2 regions of the Sphingomonas benefaciens genome follow, and region 2 is predicted to be linked to the other one. Evidence: riboswitches for the same ligand, from Rfam matches in the RefSeq annotation. Region 2 holds a riboswitch; the other holds the start of a gene.

Region 1 (4,104 bases), on a different contig from region 2:
AGGTCCATCGGCACGCGAGAGTTTTGACATTCCAGTGAGATGATGTCGATCGAGGACCGCTGCAGGTTCGGGAAGGTCCGCTCATATTGCCGCCATTCTGATCCGAGCGTCTTCTTCCAATCATTATTGGCCTTGATGCCATAGCCATAGCAGATGTGGACTGCGGTTTCCGCCTTGAGCCCTTCCGCCGCGCGCTCCAGCGTGGCAATGCCCCAATCGTTGGCCTCGTCGAAAAAGACGTTGAAGGCGGGCTCGTCGAACTGGATGATATCAACGCCCGCCTCCGCCAGCTCACGGGCTTCCGTGTTGAGGATACAGGCGAATTCCCACGCCAGTTTCTCGCGGCTGCGATAGTGCGCATCATAGAGCGTGTCGATCATCGTCATCGGCCCCGGCAGGGTCCATTTGATCAGCTGATCGGTCTGCGCGCGCAGGAAGCGGGCATCCTCGACAAACACCGATTGCGGGCGGGAGACGGCACCAACCACGGTCGGCACGCTGGCGTCGTAGCGGTCGCGGATGCGCACCGTCTCGCGTCGGTCGAAATCGACACCATCGAGATGCTCGATGAACGTCGTGACGAAATGCTGGCGCGTCTGCTCGCCATCGCCGAGGATATGGATGCCCGCCTGCCGCTGGTCGTCGACCGCCAGCCGCAGCGCGTCCCGCTTGCCCGCGACCAGTTCCGCGCCCGCCAGCTTCCAGGGCGACCACAAAGTCTCGGGCTGGGCGAGCCAGGAGGGCTTGGGCAGGCTGCCCGCGGTGGTCGTCGGCAACAGTGTCGTCATCGGAAAATACCTTGTGCGAGAAAGGGGATCAGAGGGCGCAGTCGGCGGACCAGCGCCGCAGCGCGGCGCCGTGCGGGCGCATCAGATGCTCCTCGGCGAAGCGGCCCTGCTCGACCGCGAGCCGGCTGCGCTCCTCGCGATCATAGACGATGCGGGTCAGCGAATAGTCCTGATAGGTCAGGCTCGGCTGGTATCGCTCCGCCGCGACCGAATTGGCGTTGTAGATCTCGGGCCGATAGATCTTCTGGAACGTCTCCATCGTGCTGATTGTGCTGGCGAGTTCGAGATTGCTGTAATCGCTGACCAGATCGCCGACATGATAGAAGGCGAGCGGCGCGACGCTGTGCGGCGGCATGAAATAGCGCACCGTCATGCCCATCTTCGCGAAATAGCGGTCGGTCAGCGAGGATTGGTCGTGCCGGTATTCGACGCCGAGGATCGGATGGACATTCGCCGTGCGGTGATAGACTTCCTTGCTCGACACGCTGAGGCAGATCACCGGCGCCTTGCGAAAACGGTCGCGATAGACGTCCGATTGCAGGAAGCGCCGGAAGAGGCGGCCGTGAAGCTCGCCGAACCCCTCCGGCTCGCCGCCCTGTCCGGTCTTGAGATGATCCGGCAGCACGACGCTGAAGTCGTAATCGCGGATGTAGGAGGAGAAATTGTTACCGACCATGCCGTCGCTGCGGATACCGCTGGTCCGGTCGATGACGGCGGTGTGCAGCATCTCGATCAGCGGAAAGGCCGCGTCGCCCGCGCCCTCTCTGGAGGCCAGCGCGACCGAGAGGATGGTCAGCGCCACCGCATAGCGATAGCCCGTCGGATTGTCCCAATGCATCAGCGCGTTGAAGCGGCGGTCGATCATCACCAACGTGTTGCGCAAATTTTCCCGCCGCCGCTCGCCGCGGGCGAGATTGGCGAAATTGGTGGTGATCCGCGTATTATCGGCCGGGCGATACTCCTCGTCGAAGGGGATGCTGCCGATCGTGAATGTGAACCCGCTGTCCGTCATGACTCACCTGGCTTTGCGGACAGAGGTCAGGCGAGAGCGCGCAGGGCGTGGACAGACCCGGATGGCGTGAAGCCACTGGTCGAGGCGTCGTGCGCGATCCACCGGAGGAACCCCCGTCCGAGGAACGTTATGGCGTCGATCGGCAGGTCTCCTGGCTTACGGGTCAATGCAGCGGCTCCGGCCTTCCCAGGCTCTTTGCAAGAGCCCAGTGACACGTCATGGAGCCGCCACTCGCCGCTTACAGTTGCGGGGGCAGCGCCGGACTCTGCCCATCAAGGGCACCACCGGCTTCCCGTCTTAGCTCCATCGCCATGCCTGGGATGGAGAACCTCGACACGGCCTATCCACACCAACTCCGCCGCCATGTCAATCCTGATATAAAGATATCTTTATATCTTGATGCATCGCGGTTTTAATGGGTGGGGTGGGTAAGGCAAAGCTTGACGCCGGAGTCCGGTTTCTGCGATCGCCGGGCGTCGAGGTTCCTTCGCCGAATGGCCGAAGGCTAAGACGGGAAATCGGTGCGATGCCGATGCTGCCCCCGCAACTGTAAGCGGCGAATGGCCATCCCCTTTGCGTGTCACTGGCGTTTCGGCGCTGGGAAGGCCGGGATTGCCATGATGACCCGTGAGCCAGGAGACCTGCCGATCGACGCCATAACGACCACCGGCGGGGTGTCCGGTCTGGCCGCTGCGTCGCTGCGGGGAATGGCCCTTCCCCGTCGGCCTCTGGCGTCTGGAAGACCTCGCGCTTGATGAGGACCAGCATGTCACAAGACGATCGCAGCCCCCCTATCCAACTGATCGACATGGTCTTTCCCGGCGACGCCAATCACCATGGTACGTTGTTCGGTGGCATCGCCTTGGCTCATATGGACAAGGTCGCCTTTCTGGCCGCGTCGCGCCATGGTCGCGCGACATTCGTCACCGCGTCGTCAGAGAAGATCGACTTTGCCGCCCCGGCCCGCGTCGGCGATATGGTCGAGGTGACGGGACGGGTCGTCCGGGTGGGACGAACGTCGCTGGACGTCGAGGTCGAACTGGTCGCGGAGGCGCCCGTCTGGGGACAACGACATGTCTGCACCCGCGGTCGGTTCACGCTCGTCGCGGTCGGGATCGACCATCCCCTGCCCCCGATCGCGTCGCCGGTACCGCCAGAGCCGCCCGTTCCGCTGCGGATGGTCGACATGATCTTTCCCAATCAAACCAATCACTATGGCACGTTGTACGGAGGGGACGCGCTTCGCATGATGGGCAAGGCGGCCTTTATCGCATCCACCCGCCATGCCCGGGCGGTGATGGTCATGGCCGCGTCCGACCGTATCGACTTCCGCTCCCCCATTCGCGAAGGAGAAATGGTTGAGCTGGCGGCCAAGGTGCAGATGACCGGGCGAAGCTCGGTACAAATCGGTGTCGAGCTTCGCGCCGAACATCTGTTGACCGGCGAAACGCGGCATGCCGCCACCGCGACGTTCACGATGGTGTCAGTCGATGACCATGGCCGGGCGAAGCGGTGGCACGCGGCGTGATGTGCCGAACGGCAGCTCGCATTCCGGTCGTGGACAGAGAATGACACGTCATCTCAGCGCCAGGAGTCGAAAGCGGAAGACGACATTGATACCATCATCTCCGTGAGCCTAGCCGCCTCCCGCCGGTGTCGCCTACCCGCTCGCTGGCTGGGCGGGGAGTGGCATAGGGAGCGCGCAGCCAGTCACGTCCGTGGCGAGGTGCCCCCCATCACGCGCACGCAGGGTTATAGCTTCGCCCCCCCCGTCAACTTTATCCCGCCCGATGAGGGGCCTTTCATTCGACCATCGCCCGCCGCCCTGCTGCCGATCGACGGGCCATCGTCCACCGTCGCCGCCGCTGAACAGGCTGCCCCTGGGGACGCGACGCATGGGCGCGATCCCAATCCAGCCAAGCCCTCGTCACCGCGACGCCCAACGCTCCCGTAGATGCTTGCGTCAGGGATATCGCCGCGGCGTCCGGGGTTGGGCGTTGATGCTGCTTCGTCTTCTCGCCGCCTCCCCCCTCATGCTTGCAACCGCCGCCACGGCGCAGACCGTGCCGCTTGGCGTCAATCTCGAACGGTTCGACTATCCCGCGCTGGTCCACTGGTTCGACGCCACCTCCCAGGGGCAACCCGTCCGCATGGCCTATCTCGATTGGCCGGCGACGGGTCCGGCGAACGGCACCACCGTGGTGTTGTTGCACGGCAAGAACTTCTGCGCCGCGACGTGGGACGAGACCGCTCGGGGGCTGGCGGCCTCCGGGTACCGCGTCATCGCACCGGACCAGGTCGGTT
Region 2 (4,104 bases):
CGGCACCAGCACCGCGCGACGGCCGGCGTCCTCGACCAGTCGGCGGGTCTCCTCGGCATCGTCCTGTTCGTCGAGATAGGCGATCAGCACGTCGGCACCCTCGCGCGCGAAGGCGAGGGCGACGGCGCGGCCGATGCCGCTGTCGCCGCCCGTGACGATCGCCGCGCGTCCGTCGAGCAGGCCGCTGCCGACATAGCTGTCCTCGCCATGATCGGGGCGCGGGTCCATCGCATCGGTGCGGCCGGGGATCGGCTGCTGCTGCTCGGGATAGGGCGGAATGGGGTAGTCGGTCATCGCTAAGGCTCCCGTGAATGGGGCCGAACCGCATGGCCGCCGCTGCCGTTCCGACCGGATTGATCGAGGTGAGCCATTTTCCTTATCCTCCCCGCGAGCGGCAAGGTGATCAGGTGATCCCAACGCAGGCGGTTGCAATCGCACGGGTTTTCCCCTCTGCACGCCCGCGATGCGTTTTCTCTTGCTTGCCGCGGCCGCCGCGCCCGCCCTGGCGTCCGCCCAGACCGGCCCCGACATCGTCGTCACCGGGCGTGGCCTGACCGACTCCCCCGGAGACCGGGCACTCGACATCGTCACCATCGACCGCGACCGGCTGCAGGCCAACGCCAGCCAGCGCCTGGAAAGCGTGCTCGCGGATGTCGCCGGGCTGCAGCAGTTCCGCCGCTCCGACTCGCGCAGCGCCAATCCGACCAGCCAGGGCCTGTCGCTGCGCGGCATCGGCGGCAATGCGTCGAGCCGCGCCTTGCTGGTGCTCGACGGCGTCCCGCAGGCCGATCCGTTCGGCGGCTGGGTCGCCTTCCCCGCTTACGCCACCGGCCGGCTCGGCCGCATCCGCGTCACCCGTGGCGGCGGCAGCGGCTATTTCGGCCCCGGCGCGCTCGCCGGCACGGTCGAGCTCGACAGCGCCACGCCCGACCAGCTCGCCCCGCTGGAAGCCAGCCTGTTCTACGGCAGCCGGGATTCGATCGAAGCGCAAGGGTCGGCGGCGCTGGTCCGCGACGCCGGTTTCGCCACCCTGTCCGGTGCCTATGCACGCGGCGACGGCTTCACGCCTACCGTGCCGGAAAGCCGCGGCCCGGTCGACCGGCCCGCCCCCTATGAACAGGCCTCGGCTGCGTTGCGTACGGTCGTCCGCCTGGCGCCTGCCACCGAGCTCCAGGCCAATGTCGCCGCCTTCACCGACAGCCGCGACCGCGGCACCGACTTCACCGCCAACCGCTCGCAGGGGGCGGACGCCAGTCTGCGCCTCGTCGGCCGCGGCCGTTGGGGCTGGTCGGCGCTCGCCTATCTGCAGACGCGCGCCTTCGCCTCCAGCTTCGCCAGCATCAACGCCGCGCGGACCAGTGCGACCCAGACGCTGAACCAGTACAACACGCCCGCCACCGGCCTCGGCGCGCGGCTGGAGGTGCAGCCGCCGGTCGCCGCCAACGTCGACCTGCGCCTCGGTGCCGACCTGCGCGACGTGTCCGGCCGGACGCAGGAGCTGTTCAGCTATGCCGCCGGCGCGCCGACCCGCCGTCGTCAGGCGGGCGGTGAGACGCTGACCGGCGGGCTGTTCGCCGACGGCAGCGCCGATCTGGGCGCGCTGACGCTGACCGGGGCGGCGCGCGTCGACCGCTGGACGATCCGCGGCGGGTATCTGACCGAAGCGCCGCTCGCCGGCGGTGCGGCACTGACCGACAACCGCTTTGCCGACCGGTCGGGGACGGAATTTACCGGCCGCGCGGGCGCGGCCTGGCGGCCGGTCACCGGCGTGACGCTGCGCACCGCCGCCTATCGCGGCTGGCGCTTGCCGACGCTCAACGAGCTCTATCGCCCGTTCCGCGTCGGCAACGACGTCACCGCCGCCAATGCCGCGCTCGATCCGGAACGGCTGACCGGGATCGAGGCGGGGGTGACGCTGATCCCGTTGCGCGGCGCCAGCCTCGCCGCCACCGTCTTCCACAACCGGCTGGCGGATGCGATCGCCAACGTCACCCTGTCCTCCACCGCGACGAGCGCCTCCCGCGTCCGCCGCAACTTGGATGCGATCCGCTCCACCGGCGTGGAGGTCGATGCCGCCTATGCGCCCGGCCCGGTCGGCATCCGCGCCTCATGGAGCCATGTCGATGCCCGCATCGAGGCGAGCGGCGCCGCGGTCGCGCTCGACGGCCTGCGGCCGGCGCAGACGCCGCGCGACACCGTGTCGGCGACGCTCGGCTGGCAACGCCGCGCCTGGGCGCTGTCAACGACGCTGCGTCACGTCGCCCGCCAGTTCGACGACGACCAGAACAGCCGCAGCCTCGCGCCCGCGACGACGCTCGACGCCTTCGCCGCGCTGCCGCTGGTCGCCGGGCTAACGCTGGAGGCGCGAGGCGAGAATCTGTTCGACGAACGGGTGGAGTCCGGCATCAGCAGCGGCACCATCGTCGAACGCGCCACGCCGCGGACGCTGTGGATCGGACTCCGCGCCAAACTCCGATAACTCCCTCCCCTTCAGGGGAGGGGCCGAAAAAAGTGCTGTCCTACAAGGGTACGACCCACGTAACGTTCACGGCGCTCTTTCTCATCGCTGACGTGCAAGCAACAATCGTTCGTCGGGAAAGCCGGCGACGCATCATCCAGGCGTCAAATCTGTCAAGACTCGCGACCGCTCCGCCCGCATTGACGCCTTCTGCACCCCCGCCTAAAGGCCCGGACCGTGAAGGGTCCCCGGCAACGGGGTCAAAAGGGAAGTCCGGTGAGCCTTGTCGCGAGCCCGGCGCTGCCCCCGCAACTGTGACCGGATAGCGGTCCTCCGTGATGCCACTGGGCTCCGGCCCGGGAAGGTGGAGGAACCAGCGACGACCCGGAAGCCAGGAGACCTGCCTTTCACCGTCGATCCACTGTGCGGACGGGGTGTGCCGGACAGCCGAAGGGGGGACCTTCGTGAGCGAACGACATCCGCCGTGGGCGAATGGTCGCCCGCGGTCACGAAGGATGGACGATAGAATGACCGTGACCCGCTACCTTTCCGCCGCCGGCGTGCTGGCGCTCGCCGCCGCCTGCCTGTCGCCCGCCGCGGCGCAGATCGCTCCCGCCGAGGACCGTTCCGACGACGTCATCGTCACCGCCGCCCGCGTCGAACAGGCGGCGAGCGAGGTCGGCCAGGCGGTCACCGTCGTGACGCGCGAAGAGATCGACCGCCGCCAGACCGTGTCGGTCGCCGACCTCTTGTCGACCACGCCCGGCGTCACCGTCACCCGCAACGGCAGCCTGGGCGGCTTCACCGGCGTACGCCTGCGCGGCGCGGAGGCGGAGCAGACGCTGGTCGTGATCGACGGCGTGCGGGTCAACGATCCTTCGTCGCCGGGCGGCGGCTTCGACTTCGCCAACCTGCTGGCGGCGAGCGTCGAGCGCGTCGAGGTGCTGCGCGGTCCGAATTCGGTGCCCTGGGGCAGCCAGGCGATCGGCGGCGTCGTCAACGTCATCACCGAAACGCCGACCGAACGGCTGAAGGCCCGCGCCGGCGTCGAATATGGCTATGCCGACAGCGTCTTCGCGCAAGGCGGCGTGTCGGGGCGCAGCGGCCCGGTGTCCGGCGCGCTGACCGGCGGCTATCTGCGCAGCGACGGCATCTCCGCCGCCGCCGACGGCAGCGAGCGCGACGGCTATCGCCAATATGGCGCGACGGCACGGCTTGGCATCGACTTCACCGACGGCATCGGCCTCGACCTGCGCGGCTATTGGGCGGACAGCAAGACCGAGACCGACGGCTATCCCGCGCCGAACTACGTGCTGGCCGACGATCCCAGCTATTCGACCGCGCAGGAATTGTACGGCTATGCCGGTCTACACGCGAACTTCGTCAACTTCCGCAACCGCGTCGCCTTCACCATCGCCGACATCAACCGCGATACTTATGCGGGAGCAGGCGCGACCCCGTCGCCGTTCCGCGGCCGGTCGGAACGCTACGAATATCAGGGCGATTTTCAGCCGATCGACCAGGTGCGGGTCGTCGGCGGCGTCGAGCATGAGGACAGCCGCTATCGCGATGCGAGTCTGCGCCGCTCGGTCGGCGTCACCAGCGTCTATGGCGAACTGATCGTCAAGCCGATCCGGCCGCTGACC

What was found. A riboswitch is a leader RNA that binds a small molecule or an ion and turns the genes downstream of it on or off. The one in region 2 is predicted to bind cobalamin.
Region 1: linked by a shared signal. The riboswitch ahead of ACU5AX_RS14785 (acyl-CoA thioesterase) and the one ahead of ACU5AX_RS11705 (TonB-dependent receptor plug domain-containing protein) in region 2 are both predicted to bind cobalamin.

The regions. Positions count from the first base shown of each region.
Region 1 covers NZ_JBREIC010000004.1:296,526-300,629, forward strand. The annotation lists gene ACU5AX_RS14775 (methionine synthase) at 1-788, opposite strand, end outside; gene ACU5AX_RS14780 (putative oxygenase MesX) at 817-1,800, opposite strand; cobalamin riboswitch at 1,925-2,149, opposite strand; cobalamin riboswitch at 2,265-2,463, shown strand; gene ACU5AX_RS14785 (acyl-CoA thioesterase) at 2,567-3,328, shown strand; gene ACU5AX_RS14790 (alpha/beta fold hydrolase) at 3,801-4,104, shown strand, end outside.
Region 2 covers NZ_JBREIC010000003.1:116,456-120,559, forward strand. The annotation lists gene ACU5AX_RS11695 (glucose 1-dehydrogenase) at 1-294, opposite strand, end outside; gene ACU5AX_RS11700 (TonB-dependent receptor) at 464-2,479, shown strand; cobalamin riboswitch at 2,684-2,880, shown strand; gene ACU5AX_RS11705 (TonB-dependent receptor plug domain-containing protein) at 2,986-4,104, shown strand, end outside.